2 regions of the Kitasatospora sp. NPDC086791 genome follow, and region 2 is predicted to be linked to the other one. Evidence: riboswitches for the same ligand, from Rfam matches in the RefSeq annotation. Region 2 holds a riboswitch; the other holds the start of a gene.

Region 1 (7,652 bases), on a different contig from region 2:
ACGACGGCGGCCCCGGGAACCAGGGCGCTGGATCAGCGGCTCCCGGAACCAGGCCCCGGGATCAGCTGGAACGCACCCGGCGGGACAGCTCGGCGGCCGCCGCCCCCGGGTCGGCCGCGGCCGTGACGGCCCGGACCACGACGATCCGGCGGGCCCCGGCGGCCAGCACCTCGTCCAGGTTGCCGAGGTCGATCCCGCCGATGGCGAACCACGGCCGGTCCCCGGCCCGCTCCGCCGCGTACGAGACCAGGCCGAGGCCCGGCGCCGGGCGGCCCGGCTTGGTCGGGGTCGGCCAGACCGGTCCGGTGCAGAAGTAGTCCACTCCGGGCTCGACGGCCGCCGCGTCCACCTCGGACTCGGCGTGGCAGGACCGGCCGATCAGGACGTCCTCGCCGAGGATCGCCCGGGCGGCCGGCACCGGCAGGTCGTCCTGGCCGAGGTGCAGCACGTCCGGCCGGGCCGCGTGCGCGACGTCGGCGCGGTCGTTGACGGCCAGCAGCTTGCCGTGCCGGCGGCAGGCGTCGGCGAAGACCTCCAGGGCCGCCAGCTCCTGCTTGGCCTCCAGTCCCTTGTCGCGCAGCTGGACGATGTCCACCCCACCCGCCAGCGCCGCGTCGAGGAACTCGGCGAGGTCGCCCTGTTCGCGACGGGCGTCGGTGCACAGGTAGAGGCGGGCGTCCGCGAGGCGGGCGCGCAGCGGGTCCGCCGCCATCAGATCAGCATCGCCTGGGCACGCCGCTTGACCTCGGTGCCGCGGTTCTCCCGCAGTGCCTGGATCGGGCTGCCGGGCAGCGACGGGTCCTCGGTGAAGAGCCACTCCAGGATCTCCACGTCGTTGTACCCGCAGTCGCGCAGCACGGTCAGGGTGCCGGAGAGGTGCTTGACCAGCCCGGTGCCGTCGATGAACGCCGCAGGGACCTGCAGCGACTTGTTCGGGCCCCGGCGGACGGCGATCAGCTCGCCGTTGCGGACCAGGTCACGCACCTCGGTGACCCGCACCCCCCACTGCTCCGAGATGTCGGGGAGGTACATCCACTCGGGGACCAGGGCTTCAATCTTGCTTTCGATCTCACTCACGCCACCAGACTGCCACCTCCGCGGCCCGTCGCGCACCAGCCGCTACCCCGCGACCGCCGACTTCAGCGGCACCGCCGGGTCCGCCGCGCGGGCCGGGTCCAGCGCCGTGCCGTGCTCGATCAGCTTCCGTCCCTGGGTGAGGTCGCGCGGCCGGTCCACGGTCAGCAGCGCGCTCGGCACCCCGTCGCGCAGCCAGAGCACCGTCCACGAGGCGTCCCGCGGGCCGCCGCGCCAGAGCACCTCGTCGCCCTCGGCGTGCCGGCCGGCGTACTGGACCATCCGCCCGAACTGCTCCGACCAGAAGTACGGCACCGGGTCGTACGGCGGCTCGTCCGCGCCGAGGACGGCGGCGGCCGCCGCCTCGCCGGACCGCAGCGCGTGGTCCCAGTGCTGGACGGCCAGCCGGGCGCCGGCCCGGGCCGAGGGGTAGCTGACGCAGTCGCCGGCCGCGAGGACGCCGGGCAGCGAGGTGCGCAGCCGCGCGTCCACCACGACGGCGCCGGCACCGTCCAGCTCGATCCCGGAGCCGGCCAGCCAGCCGGTCGCGGGCCGGGCCCCGACCCCGACCACCACCTCGTCGGCGGGCAGGTGCGAGCCGTCGGCCAGCAGCACCGCGCCGGGCTCGACGGCGGCCACCCCGACCCCGCAGCGCAGGTCGACGCCGGCCTCGGCGTACCAGGCGGCCATCGCCGAGCCGATCGCGGTCGGCAGCGCGCCGGGCAGCGGCGCCGGGCCCGCCTCGACCACGGTCACCTCGCAGCCCGCCGCGCGGGCCGCGGTGGACACCTCGGCGCCGATCCAGCCCGCCCCGACCAGCACCAGCCGCAGGCCGGGGCGCAGCAGCGCGCGCAGCGCCAGGGCGTCGTCCAGGGTGTGCAGCAGGTGCGCCCGCTCGGCGCCGGGCAGGACGCGCGGGACGGCGCCGGTGGCGATCACCAGCGTGCCGTAGGGGAGGTCGCCGCCGTCGGTGTGCAGGACGCCGGGGGTCAGGCCGGTGGCCCGGCGGCCGGTGAGCAGCTCGATGTCGAGGTCCGCGAAGTCGATGTCCAGGGTGGTGCTGTCGCTCTTGCCGAGCAGCACGTCCTTGGAGAGCGGCGGCCGGTCGTACGGCACGTGCGGCTCCTCGCCGACCAGGGTGATCCGCCCCTGCCGGCCGCCCTGCCGCAGCTTGAGGGCGCATTGCGCCCCGGCCAGCCCGGCCCCGACGACGACCACCCGATCCGTTCCGCTCAGCTCTGCCACGCCCGTCACTGTACTCAGCGCCGCCCGGCCGTTCCCGGGCCGTCCGCCCCTCCCCGGCCGGGGCCCGGGGCCGGGCGGCCCCTTCGGCCGGGCCGGGCCCCGGCGTTATGGTGGGGGCACCATCGCGGGAGCCCGGCGAACCGGGCTGAGAGGCGGGCTGACACGGCCCGCGACCGTCCGAACCTGATCCGGGTCATACCGGCGAAGGGAGAGGAGCAGCTTTGACACGCGTGCCATCGGGCGCCCACGCCGACGTCCTGGTGATCGGCGGGGGCATCATCGGCCTCGCCGTCGCCTGGCGGGCGACGCAGCGCGGCTTGCGGACCGTCGTGGTCGACCCCTCACCGGGCGGCGGGGCGGCCACGGTCGCGGCCGGGATGCTCGCCCCGGTCACCGAGCTCCAGTACGGCGAGGAGCCGTTGCTGCGCCTCGGTCTGGCCTCCAACGAACGCTACGCGGACTTCGCCGCCGAGCTCACCGAGGCGAGCGGCGGCCAGGACACCGGCTACCGCGCCTGCGGCACGATCGCCGTCGCGCTGGACTCCGACGACCGCGAGGAACTGCGCGAACTGCACGCCTTCCACCAGCGGCTGGGCCTGGACTCGACCTGGCTGACCGGCCGGGAGGCCCGCAAGCTGGAGCCGATGCTCGCCCCCGGTGTGCGCGGCGGCCTGCACGTCGCGGACGACCACCAGGTGGACGGCCGGCGGATGCTGACCGCGCTGTGCTCGGCCGGGGAGCGCGCGGGCGTCGTCGTCCGGCGCGCCGAGGCGGTGGAGCTGCTGGTCGAGGGCGGCCGCGCGGTCGGCGCCCGGCTGGGCACCGGGGAGGGCGTGACCGCCGACCGGGTCGTGCTCGCCGCCGGCCCGCACAGCCACCGGCTGGCCGGCCTGCCCGAGGGCGTGCTGCCCGCGATCCGCCCGGTGAAGGGGCAGGTGCTGCGCCTTCACATCCCCGCCGCCTACCGGCCGTTCCTCTCCCGCAACGTCCGCGCCGTGGTGCGCGGCGGGCACCTCTACCTGGTGCCCCGGGCGAACGGCGAGCTGGTGATCGGCGCGACCACCGAGGAACAGGGCTACGACACCACCGTCACCGCCGGTGGGGTGTACGAACTCCTGCGCGACGCCCACGAATTGGTCCCGGGCATCACCGAACTCCCGCTGGTGGAGACCTCCGCGGGCCTGCGCCCCGGCTCGCCCGACAACGCGCCGCTGCTCGGCCCGACCGCACTGCCCGGGCTGGTCGCCGCCACCGGCCACCACCGCAACGGCGTGCTGCTCGCCCCGGTGACCGCCGACCTGCTCGCCGAGTACCTGGCGACCGGCGAACTCCCGGCGCTGGCGCAGCCGTTCACCCCGACCCGGTTCTCCCCCGACCGCTCCACCACGAAGGCCCTGGCATGACCGAGACCACACCGACCGAGACCACGCCGACCGGAGCCCCGCGGGCCGAAGCCTCCCGGGCCGAAGCCACGCCGGCCGAGATCGCGCTGACCGTCAACGGCGAACCCCGCGCGGTGGCCCCCACGACCACCCTCGCCGAGCTGGTCGCCACCGTGAGCCGGGCCAACACCGGCGTCGCCGCCGCCCTCAACGAGGCCGTGGTCCCGCGCAGTTCGTGGTCCGGGACGCCGCTCGGCGCGGGCGACCGGATCGAGATCCTCACCGCCGTCCAGGGAGGCTGAGATGGCCGACGACCTGCTGACCATCGCCGGGACGACCTTCTCCTCCCGACTGATCATGGGCACCGGCGGCGCGCCGAGCCTGGAGGTCCTGGAGCGCGCGCTGCTCGCCTCCGGCACCGAGCTGACCACCGTCGCGATGCGCCGGGTCGACGCCGGCACCCAGGGCTCCGTCCTGGACGTGCTGACCCGCAACGGCATCCGCGTCCTGCCCAACACGGCCGGCTGCTTCACCGCCGGCGAGGCCGTGCTGACCGCCCGGCTGGCCCGCGAGGCGCTCGGCACCGACTGGGTGAAGCTGGAGGTGATCGCCGACGAGCGGACCCTCCTGCCGGACCCGATCGAGCTGCTGGACGCCGCCGAGACCCTGGTCGACGACGGCTTCACGGTGCTGCCGTACACCAACGACGACCCGGTGCTGGCCCGCAAGTTGGAGGGCGTCGGCTGCGCCGCGATCATGCCGCTCGGCTCGCCGATCGGCTCCGGCCTCGGCATCCGCAACCCGCACAACTTCCAGCTGATCGTGGAGAGCGCGGGCGTCCCGGTGATCCTGGACGCGGGCGCCGGCACCGCCTCCGACGTCGCGCTGGCAATGGAACTCGGCTGCTCCGCCGTGATGCTGGCCTCCGCGGTGACCCGGGCTCAGGAGCCGGTGCTGATGGCCGAGGCGATGCGGCACGCCGCCGAGGCGGGCCGACTCGCCCACCGGGCCGGCCGCATCCCGCGCCGCTTCCACGCCGAGGCCTCCTCCGCGATGGCCGGCCGGGCCGACCTGGACACCCGGGAGCGGCCCGCGTTCTAGCGCCGGGCCCCCGGCGTGTCACAAGCCGGGCACAGCCGGGCCCGGGGGCGGTGTCCTCCGGGTCCGGCCGACGGGCCCGGCACTAGAATCGCCCGAGTGGACATGGCACTGCACGACCCCCTGATCGGCACCCTGCTCGACAACCGGTACCGGGTCGGGCAGCGCATCGCCACCGGCGGGATGTCCACCGTCTACCAGGGCACCGACACCCGGCTGGACCGGGTGGTCGCCCTCAAGGTGATGCACCCCGCGCTGGCCGGGGACGAGGGCTTCACCTCCCGCTTCATCCGCGAGGCCAAGGCGGTCGCCAAGCTCACCCACCCCAATGTGGTCAACGTCTTCGACCAGGGCGCGGACGGCGGGCACGTCTTCCTCGCCATGGAGTACGTCCCCGGCCGTACCCTGCGCGACCTGCTGCGCGACCGCGGCGCGCTCTCCGTCCGGGCCGCCCTGGACGTCCTGGAGCCGGTGCTCGCCGCCCTCGGCGCCGCCCACCGGGCCGGGCTGGTCCACCGCGACGTCAAGCCGGAGAACGTGCTGATCACCGAGGGCGGCCTGGTCAAGGTCGCCGACTTCGGCCTGGTCCGGGTGCTCGGCACCGCCGACGGTGCGCCCACCTCGACCAGCACCGCCACCGGCGGCACGGTCCTGGGCACCGTCTCCTACCTCGCCCCCGAGCAGATCCTCCCGGACGCCCCCACCGACCAGCGGGTCGACGTCTACGCGGCCGGCATCCTGCTGTACGAGATGCTCACCGGCCGCCGCCCGCACACCGGCGACAATCCCGTCCAGGTCATGTACAAGCACCTGCACGAGGACGTCCCCGCCCCGTCCCTGATCGCCCCCGCGGTCGGCCCCGAGTTGGACGCCCTCGTGGCCGGCGCCTGCGCCCGGGCCGCCGACGCCCGCCCGTACGACGCGGTCGAACTGCTCGCCGCGGTCCAGCGGGTCCGCCGCACCCTCACCCCGGCCGAGCTGGACGCCGAGCCGCCGGCCTCCACCCGGCCCGGCCCGCGCTACCCGACCAGCGAGCCGACCTCGGTGATCCAGCCGCTGCCGCGGCCCGCCGACGCCCCGCCGACGGAGCGCACCAGCGTGCTGGACGTGCCACCGGAGCTGATGGACCAGCTACTCACCGAGCCGCGCCCGTACGACGAGCCGACCCCGGTGCGCGAGCGCCGGCCCGGCCTGCTGCGCAGGGTCCCCCGCAGGGCGCTGATCTGGGCCGCCGCGCTGACCGCGCTGGTCCTGGCGGTCGGCGGCGCGACCTACGGCCTGTCCGAGGGGCTGTACGGCGCGGTGCCCGGGGTGCTCGGCAAGGACCGGGCCGAGGCGCAGCGGATCCTGGACAAGGAGGGCCTGCACGGCAGGTTCGTCGAGGCGTTCAGCGAGTCCGTGCCGACCGGGCAGGTGATCTCCACCGATCCCGGGGTGGGCGCGCGCACCCGCCGGAGCGACTCCATCACCATCACCGTGTCCAAGGGCCCCAAGCGGACCGCGGTGCCGGACCTCGTCGGCAGGAGCGCCGCCGACGCCGCCGCGGCCCTGGCCGGTGCCCAGCTGACCAGGGGCAGCGTGACCGAGACCTACGACGACACCGTCCCGGAGGGTTCGGTGATCAGCAGCTCGCCGCCGGCCGGGCAGCAGCTGCAGGAGAACGCCGCGGTCTCGCTGGTGGTCAGCAAGGGCATGGTGCCGGTCCCGAACGTCACCGGGATGACCAAGGACGACGCGCAGAAGGCCCTGCAGGCGGCGGGCTTCACCATGCAGACCACCGGCTGGGACGTGTTCGGCGCGGTCAAGGTGAACGGCCAGTCCCCGGCGGCCGGCGAGCGGCGGCCGCAGCACAGCGCGGTGACGGTCAGGTTCTCGCTGTTCTAGCCGTTCCGGCTCCGGCCCCCGCCCCCTCCGGCCGGGCTCAGCGCAGCGGGCCCTCGCCCGGCTCCTCCTGGTAGGAGTAGCGCTGCTCGCGCCAGGGGTCGGCGAGGTTGTGGTAGCCGCGCTCCTCCCAGAAGCCGCGCCGGTCGGCCCGCATGTACTCCACCGCGCGGACCCACTTGGGGCCCTTCCAGGCGTACAGCTGCGGCACCACCAGCCGGACCGGGAAGCCGTGCTCGGCGGTCAGCGCCTCGCCGTTGCGGTGGGTGGCCAGCAGGGTGCGCGGGTCGGCGAAGTCGGCCAGCCGCAGGTTGGCGCTGTAGCCGTACTCCGCCCAGACCATCACGTGGGTGACGCCGGGCGCCGGGGGCACCAGGTCGAGCACGGCGGCGGCCGACACGCCCGTCCACTCGTTGCCGAGCACGGAGAACTTGGTCACGCAGTGCAGGTCCGCGACGACGGTGGCGCGCGGCAGGGCGCTGAAGGCCTCGAAGTCCCAGCTGTGCTTCTCCGCCGAGGCGGTGGCCCCGAACACCTGGAGGTCCCAGGTCAGCGGCTTGAAGCGGGGCACCGGGCCGTAGTGCAGGGCGGGCCAGCCGCGCTGCACGCGCTGGCCCGGGGGGAGCCTCGGGTCAGACGGCGGCAGCGGTTCGTGATTGGACTGACCCATGGATCCATGGTGACAGACGGCGGACGGGCCTCGACGCGCGCCCCTTGGGGCGGGTTCACGCCCCGCTCGTACGGGCCAACAGTCGAACGCCCGCCGAGCGGATTCCCCCCGAATCGGATATTCCGCCACATGTCACAGTGAGTGTGAACTTACTGGAATTCCGTCCCTTTCCGGTGCCAGGATGCCCAGCGCAGGACCCACCCCAGGACGAGCGCAGGAGGCACCGCCATGCAGGGCGATCCCGAGGTCATCGAGTTCCTCAACGAGCAGCTCACCGCCGAGCTGACCGCGATCAACCAGTA
Region 2 (7,652 bases):
GCCGGACTCTTTAGACAGTAACAAGGATCCGCGCTCGCGCCAATTTCCAAGACGCCCTCCACGCCCGGAAATTGCGCGTTCACCGCGACAATGTGACGCGTATCACGCGGATCGCCCGCGCTTTAGTTCAAGGTGACCTGACGGTTCACCAGGTTCGCGCGGGCGCGCCGCTCCTCGGCGGTCAGCGGGGTCCCGTCGGCGAGCACGGCGGCGAGCCGCTCGCCGAACTCGGCGGCCGGCTTCTCGCAGTCGGCGGCGGTCATCGCGAGCGGCAGGTCCCACACCGGGACGGTCAGGCCGTGCGCGCGGAACGAGCCGACCAGGCGGGTGTCCGGGCCGAGCGAGGCCTCGCCGGCGGCGTTCAGCCGGGCCAGCGCGTCCAGCAGCTGCTCCTCGGGCACGGTCATCACCCAGCGCAGGTGGTTCTTGTCCGGGGTGCCGCACCAGTAGGCGGCGTCGACGCTGCCCAGCTTCTCGGTCGGGATGGCCGAGGCGTTGGCGCGCTCCAGGGAGGCGGCGACCTCGCCGGTGGCGGTCTCGGCGTCCTCCAGCCAGAACTCGAAGCCGGTGTGCACGGCGGGCACGAACGCGGCGGAGGTGTCCAGCAGGTCCTGCAGGCGGCGCCCGCCCGGGACGGTCCGGCGGGCCGGCACCGGGGTGCCCGGCTCGGTGGCCAGGGCCAGCTCCAGGGCGTCCGCGAGGTCGCGGCTGAGGTCGCCGGAGGAGGACTGGGTCTGCAGGCCGAGCAGGATCGAGCCGTCCTGGCGGCGCAGGGCCGGCCAGGCCAGCGGCAGCACGGTCGCCAGGGTCACCGACGGGACGTCGTCCCCGGCCACGCCGGCGGCCAGCGTCAGCGGCACCGTGGCGGCCGGCACCAGCTCGCGCAGCGCCACCCAGTCGGCCTCGCCCGGCAGGCCCTCGAACGGGCGGTGCACCAGCTCCTGCACCGCGTGCGAGGCCTCCCGGCCGTGGCAGGCCTTGTAGCGGCGGCCCGAGCCGCACGGGCAGTCCTCGCGGGCCCCGACCACGGGGATCTCGCCCGTGACGGCGGTGGTGGACTGACGCTGCGGCGCCTTCTTGGCGGCCTTCTTGCCCATGGTGCGGCTCTCCCGGGAACGGTGGTCCTGTGTCCCGGGAAGCCTACTGACGTTCCTCCGGCACCCGTGCTACCCCCGGCGCGCGCGAACGCGCCGGGGCGGGCGGGCGCCGCGTCCCGCGTGCGGGCGCCGCCCCACGCGTTGCGGGCACCGCGCTCTATGCGCTGCGGGCGTCGCCCCCGGTGCGCCGGGCGTGCCGGGCGCGCGCGGGCAGCGCGGCCCAGACCGTCACCTCGCCGGGCGCGTCGCGCACGCCCCACTCGCTGGCCAATTGGTCGACGATGCCCAGGCCGCGGCCACCGCGCGAGGTCAGCGAGGGACTGGCGGGCAGCGGCCGGGTGGCCGCGCCGCCGTCGGTGACCTCCAGGGTGAGCACGCCGTCGGCGTGCATCTGCCAGCGGATCAGCACGCCGCCGTCCGGCTCGTCGGTCTCCTCGCCCTGCTCCCGGCCGCCGGGCGCCGGGTGCGTCCCGGACGGGACGCCGACCAGCACCTGCCCGAGCACCTCGGCCCGGGCGCCGCGGCCGAGCGCCGGCAGCGGGCCGAGCGGCCGGGCGTAGCGGCACGCGTTGCTCAACAGCTCGGAAAGGATCAGAACAGCATCATCGATGACCGGTTCCGGTATCTGCCGGTCACCCAGATCTCGACGCAGTCGGCGCCGTGCGACCCCGACACTCGCTGGGCCGTGCGGCACTGCCATGGTCGATGAAGTCGGCACTTCACGCGCCACCATCAACGCCACCCCCGGACCTCCTTCAGCGTATGCCGAGGGAGAGATGCCCCTTGGTAATGCGTCGGAAACGAGCACCGGACGATCCCGCGAGCCCATTTTGAGCACGGCGACCGAGGGTGGGCAGGGGGCCATTCCGTGCTCACCCTCCGTCGCCCGGGGGCAAGAATTCCGGCAATAGTGCGCAAGGAAGGTTTGACTGCCGACCAGAGTGATCAGTCGGCACCGGCACGATCGCCGGTCCGGCAGCCCGTCCGACCACCGGTGAAGCCGCCGTGGTGCGTCGGCGGATCAGCGGCCGAGCTGCGACAACACCTCGGCGGGCCGGTTGGTGATGATCGCGGACACCCCGAGCTCCAGGCAGAGTTCGACGTCGGCCGGTTCGTCCACCGTCCACACGTGCACCTCGTGCCCCAGCGCGCGCAGCCTGGTCACCAGCCGCGGGTCGGCCCGCACCAGCTCGATGCCCGGCCCGGCGATCCGCGCCCCGCCCGGCAGCGGCGCGCCCTCGCGCAGCCGGCCGAGCAGCGGCAGTGTCCGCTCGAACAGGAACACCCGCCGGTAGTCCGGCGCGGCGGTGGCCACCCGGTTCAGCGCGATCGAGGAGAAGCTCATGATCCGGGCGGACGCGCGGCCGTTCTCCTGGGTCGCGTCGATCTTGTACCGCGCCAGCATCCGCAGCAGCTCGGCCTCCACCCGGCCGCGGAAGCGCACCGGGTGCTTGGTCTCGATCGCCAGGTCCACCGGGCGGCCGCAGTCCACCACCAGCTCCAGCAGGCGGTCCAGCCGCAGCACGCCGCGCAGCTCCGGGTCGGTGCTGGGGCGGCCGGTCTTCCAGGCGCCGAAGTCGTACGCCTCCAGCTCGGCGAGCGTCATCGCCGAGACGGTGCCCCGGCCGTTGGACACCCGGCCGATCCGTCGGTCGTGCACGCAGACCAGGTGGCCGTCGGCGGTCACCCGGACATCGCACTCCACCGCGTCCGCGCCCTCGTCGAGGGCGCGCCGGTAGGCCGCGAGGGTGTGTTCGGGCAGGGCGTGGGAGGAACCGCGGTGGGCGATCACCTGGACGGGCGGCGCGGTGCGCGCCGCCGCCGAGGACAGGTCTGGGCTGGTCACAGGGCCAACGATAGGCGGAGGAGGTGAAGCGGAGGACAAGACGGCCCCAACCTGCGGGGCCGTCTGACCCGTGGGGCCCGCTCCGGGGCCGGGCGGCGGGGACGTCGCCCGGCCGGGCCGTACGGCTGCCGGGCGTCAGCGCGCGGCGCGCCGGGAGAGCGGGGTGAGCGCCCAGGTGGCCAGGGCGGGCACCAGGAAGGCGAACAGCGAGGCGGAGGTCCACTCCTGCGGGGTGAAGTGCAGCGCCTCCTGGGCGGAGGTCCAGAAGTCCGTCCACCAGTCGGCGACCTTGGTCGGCGCGATGAACTGGTAGACCGCGAAGCCCAGCACCCACGGCAGCAGCATCGTCCAGCGGGACGGCGCGTCCTCGGAGAGGTCCCAGCCGCGGCGCCCGGCGCCGAGGAAGAAGTCCACCGCCAGCACCGCCAGCAGCGGAACGAACACCGAGCCGATCAGCCCGAGGAAGTTGGCGTAGGTGTCGGTGAACCTGTCGATCTGCAGCGCCAGCACCGTGGTCAGCGCGCCGATCCCGCCGCTGAGCACCCGGCGGTCCGCCCTCGGCAGCAGGTTCTGCACCGACATCGCGGTCGAGTACACGTTGGCGAAGGACTGGTCCGTCTCGCGCAGCACCAGCACCAGCAGGAACAGCCAGCCGGCCCAGACCCCGAGGAAGGAGTCGAAGATCTTGTCCGGGTCCCCGCCGGACTGCAGCAGCGCCATCAGGCCGAGCACGTAGCACCAGACCTGGGCGACCGTGTAGCCGGAGAAGCTGCCCCAGAACGCCGAGCGCGCGGTGCGCGAGTGCCGGGTGTAGTCGGCGGCCAGCGGGACGAAGGAGACCGACACCGCGATCATCGCGTCGGTCGCGCCGAGGAAGCCGTGCCAGTTGCCGGCGCCCGGGTCCGGCACCCCCTGGCGGCCCAACTGGACGGTGAAGTACACCATCGCGACGGCGACCGCCCCGGCCACGAAGCGGCGCAGCACCGCGATCGAGCCCAGCGGCCAGATGGTCAGCGCGGTGGTCAGCGCGCCCGCGAGCAGCACGAACAGCCAGCGGTAGCCGGTGGTGTGGGCGACGGTCTGGGCGCCCGCCGAGATCGTCAACAGCTCGAACACGCCCCAGCCGACGCACTGCACGATGTTCAGCACCGTCGGCAGGTACGACAGCCGGGTGCCGAACAGCCCGCGCAGGTTCGCCATCGCGGGGGCGCCGGTGCGGGCGCCGATCAGCGCGGCCACGCCGAGCATCGCGGTGCCGACCGCCGTGCCGACCGCGATCGCGGTCACCGCGGCGGCCAGCGAGAGCTCGCTGCCGGGGGCGCCGAGCACGGTGGCGGCGGTGGAGAAGCCGATCAGGCTGACGCCCAGGTTCATCCAGAGCGCGAAGTGGTCCCGGAAGCGCAGCGTGCGCGGCGGTTCGGTGTCCAGGACCAGCGGAGCCTCGACCCGCTCGGTCCGCTCGGGGCGGTCCAGGACGGTGGCGGCCGCGGCCGCCGGGCCGGGGGAATCCGCGGGGGCGGGGAAATCCTTGGACTCGGAGGCACCCGAAGAAGAGGATGGCGAAGCAGACGGCACGGCCGATACTCCCTACGCCGGCATTACCCGGACAGGTTCCGGCGGTCAGCGCCCCCTCGACCGTCCGCCGCGCTCGCGTGGCGTACGGTCGACATGCGCACTCTCAGCCTGGTCGGTCCAAGCTCCCGCGTGTCAGTTTGGAGCGACAGGCTAACCGGCGCGGGGGTGAACACCCAAGGCCGGGGCGTGCGCGGTCCGCATCGCGGGACGCCCGGCCGGGGGAGGGGAGCCCGCGGCCGTCGGCACCGGCTAAGGATTCTTATGACTTCTTCAGAGGGGTCCTTACGGCAATCGAATCGACAATGCGAAAAACTATGGTCCTTGGTTCTGCCAGCTATGGAGGTCGTCCGTGAGCACCGAGCGCGAGGTTGGGCCCACCGGGCCGCAGGGGGAGCAGCCCGCCGGCCAGGGGGCGGCCGCGCCCGTTCCCGACGGCCCCGCTCAGGGCGGGCACCAGCCGACCATGGCCTTCCGCCGGGTCCCCGAGCCGGAGACCGCCGGCGCCGAGGCCGTGCCGACCGCCGGGGCCGCTCAGGCGGACGCTCCGGCGGAGGGCGGGCACAGGCCCACCGTCGCCTTCACCAAGGTCCCCGCGCCGGAGGCCCCGGCCGCCGCTGACGCGCCCACTGCGCCTGCCGCGCCCGCTGCGCCCGTCGCCGCCGTCGCCGGAGAGCACGCCGTCGACCCGGCCACCGGGTACCTCGACGCGCCGCCGCCGGTCCTGCCGTCCGCCACCCAGGCCGCCGCGCCCGCGGCCCCGGCGCTGCCGCCGGCTGCCAACCCGTACGCCACCCCGACCCACGGCGTCCCCGCCGCCGGCGCGCACGACACGTACGACGCGTACGGCGCCGCCGCGTCCGCCCACGGTGCGCCGGGCACCCCCGGTGCCCCGGCCGCGCCCGGCCACCACCCGTTCGGCGCAGGCCAGCCGCTCGGCGGCTGGGGCCCGACCCACGACGCCGCCTCCGGCGGTGCGGGCTACCCCGGCGGCCCGAACGGCCCGCTCGGCTACCCGGCCGACTACCCCGGCGGCCCGAACGGCGGCGGCCCGGGCAAGAAGCGCGGCGGACTGGTCGCCCTGATCGCGGCCGTCGCCCTGGTCGCCGGCGTGGCCGGCGGCGCGCTCGGCGTGGCGGTGGCCGACCGCAACGACAGCAGCACCTCCGCGGACGACCACCGCAGCACCACCGTCCAGGCCAGTGACACCCAGAAGAGCGAGCCCGCCCCCGGCTCGATCGCCGCCATCGCGCAGAAGGCGCTGCCCAGCGTCGTCACCATCAAGGCGCAGGGCAACGGCGAGTCGGGCACCGGCACCGGTTTCGTCTTCGACACCGAGGGCCACATCCTCACCAACAACCACGTGGTCGCGCCGACCCTCAACGGCGGCAAACTGACCGTCAAGTTCGCCGACGGCACCTCCTACAACGCCTCCGTGCTGGGCCACGCCGAGGGCTACGACGTCGCCGTGGTCAAGATCGACAACCCGCCGAAGAGCAAGCTGGCCCCGCTCCCGCTGGCCGACTCCGACAAGGTCAACGTCGGCGACGCCACCGTCGCGATCGGTGCGCCGTACGGCCTGGAGTCCACCGTCACCAGCGGCATCATCAGCGCCAAGGACCGCCCGGTCGCCTCCGGCGACGAGACCGGTTCGCAGGCCTCGTACATGAACGCCCTGCAGACCGACGCCTCGATCAACCCCGGCAACTCCGGCGGCCCGCTGCTCGACTCCAGCGGCGCGGTGGTCGGCATCAACTCGGCGATCCAGTCCAACGCCTCCGCCAACGGCCGGGCCGGCAGCATCGGCCTGGGCTTCGCCATCCCGATCAACCAGGCCAAGTGGGTAGCGGACACCCTGATCAAGACCGGCAAGCCGGTCTACGCCAAGCTCGACGTGCTGCGCAACGACGACTACAAGGGCGACGGCGCGCAGATCCAGACCAAGGACATCCAGGGCCAGCCCGCCGTCACCCCCGGCGGCGCGGCCGACAAGGCCGGCCTCAAGCCGGGCGACGTCATCACCAAGCTCGGCGGCGTGCCGATCGAGAACGGCCCCGCCCTGGTCAGCCGGATCTGGACGCACAAGCCCGGCGAGACCGTCGACGTCGAGTACACCCGCAACGGCCAGACCCTCACCACCAAGGTGACCCTCGGCCAGCGCGACGGCGACCAGTGACCCCCGCCCGCTGACCCACGACGCCGCGAAACCGTGTGCACCGAACCCCGCCGGACCCGTTAGGCTGACCTCCGCCTGGAGAGCTGCCCGAGCGGCCTAAGGGAACAGTCTTGAAAACTGTCGTGGCGTGACCCGTCACCGTGGGTTCGAATCCCACGCTCTCCGCTGGTAGGAGAACCACCTGCTCAGGGCGGGTGCCGACATCGTTCGGCACCCGCCCTCGGCGTTGGTCGGGGTGATCCTCGGGCGCTCCGGTGGTCCGGTGGTCCGATGGCCGGTGGTCCGGTGGTGGGGCTTGACCCTGACACCGTGGGAGGCGGTGGGGTGGAGCCATCATGTTGAACATCGGAGACTTCGCCAGCCACGGCCGGGTGTCGGTGCGGATGCTGCGCCACTACGACGCGATCGGCCTGCTGCGGCCCGCCCGGGTGGACCCGGTCAGTGGCTACCGCTCGTACGAGGCGGCCCAACTCGCCCGGCTCAACCGGGTGATCGCGCTCAAGGAGCTCGGCTTCACGCTGCAGCAGGTGCGCGCCGTCCTGGACGACGAGGTGGACGCGGCCGAACTGCGCGGGATGCTGCGGCTGCGGCGGGCCCAGCTCGCCGAGGCGATCGCGGCGGACGAGCTGCGGCTGGCCCGGGTGGAGGCGAGGCTCCGGACGATCGAGAGCGAGGGAGTCATGTCCGCGCACGATGTCGTGGTGAAGCCGGTGCCGTCCGTCCGGGTGGCCCAACTGGCCGGTGTGGCCACGAGTTACGAGCCCGAGGACATCACACCGGTGATCGGCGCGCTGTTCGCCGACCTGTGCGGGCGGCTGAACGTGGCCGGGGTCGAGGCCGCCGGCCCGTCCGTCGCCCGGTACGAGGACGCGCCGGAGGGCGACGGCTCGGTGCTGGTCCTGGTCGCCGTCCCGGTCGGGCCGTCGGTGCGGCCGGGCGCGCACGACTTCGAGGTGCTCGA

What was found. Region 2 has a riboswitch for thiamine pyrophosphate ahead of AB0Q99_RS22865 (cytosine permease). Riboswitches for the same ligand answer to the same signal wherever they lie in the genome.
Region 1: it holds a riboswitch for thiamine pyrophosphate, as region 2 does, so the genes downstream of both, thiO (glycine oxidase ThiO) here and AB0Q99_RS22865 (cytosine permease) in region 2, are expected to answer to the same signal.

What each region holds. Positions count from the first base shown of each region.
Region 1 covers NZ_JBFBOC010000004.1:130,694-138,345, reverse strand. The annotation lists gene thiE (thiamine phosphate synthase) at 62-712, opposite strand; gene AB0Q99_RS09575 (Rv2175c family DNA-binding protein) at 712-1,077, opposite strand; gene AB0Q99_RS09570 (FAD-dependent oxidoreductase) at 1,120-2,328, opposite strand; TPP riboswitch at 2,434-2,546, shown strand; gene thiO (glycine oxidase ThiO) at 2,541-3,722, shown strand; gene thiS (sulfur carrier protein ThiS) at 3,719-4,003, shown strand; gene AB0Q99_RS09555 (thiazole synthase) at 4,005-4,802, shown strand; gene pknB (Stk1 family PASTA domain-containing Ser/Thr kinase) at 4,905-6,683, shown strand; gene AB0Q99_RS09545 (sulfite oxidase-like oxidoreductase) at 6,721-7,350, opposite strand; gene bfr (bacterioferritin) at 7,579-7,652, shown strand, end outside.
Region 2 covers NZ_JBFBOC010000018.1:65,169-72,820, reverse strand. The annotation lists gene AB0Q99_RS22880 (DUF5926 family protein) at 123-1,097, opposite strand; gene AB0Q99_RS22875 (ATP-binding protein) at 1,255-1,674, opposite strand; gene AB0Q99_RS22870 (glycerophosphodiester phosphodiesterase family protein) at 2,119-2,943, opposite strand; gene AB0Q99_RS22865 (cytosine permease) at 3,079-4,518, opposite strand; TPP riboswitch at 4,511-4,657, opposite strand; gene AB0Q99_RS22860 (trypsin-like peptidase domain-containing protein) at 4,868-6,691, shown strand; tRNA gene AB0Q99_RS22855 (tRNA-Ser) at 6,769-6,856, shown strand; gene AB0Q99_RS22850 (MerR family transcriptional regulator) at 7,027-7,652, shown strand, end outside.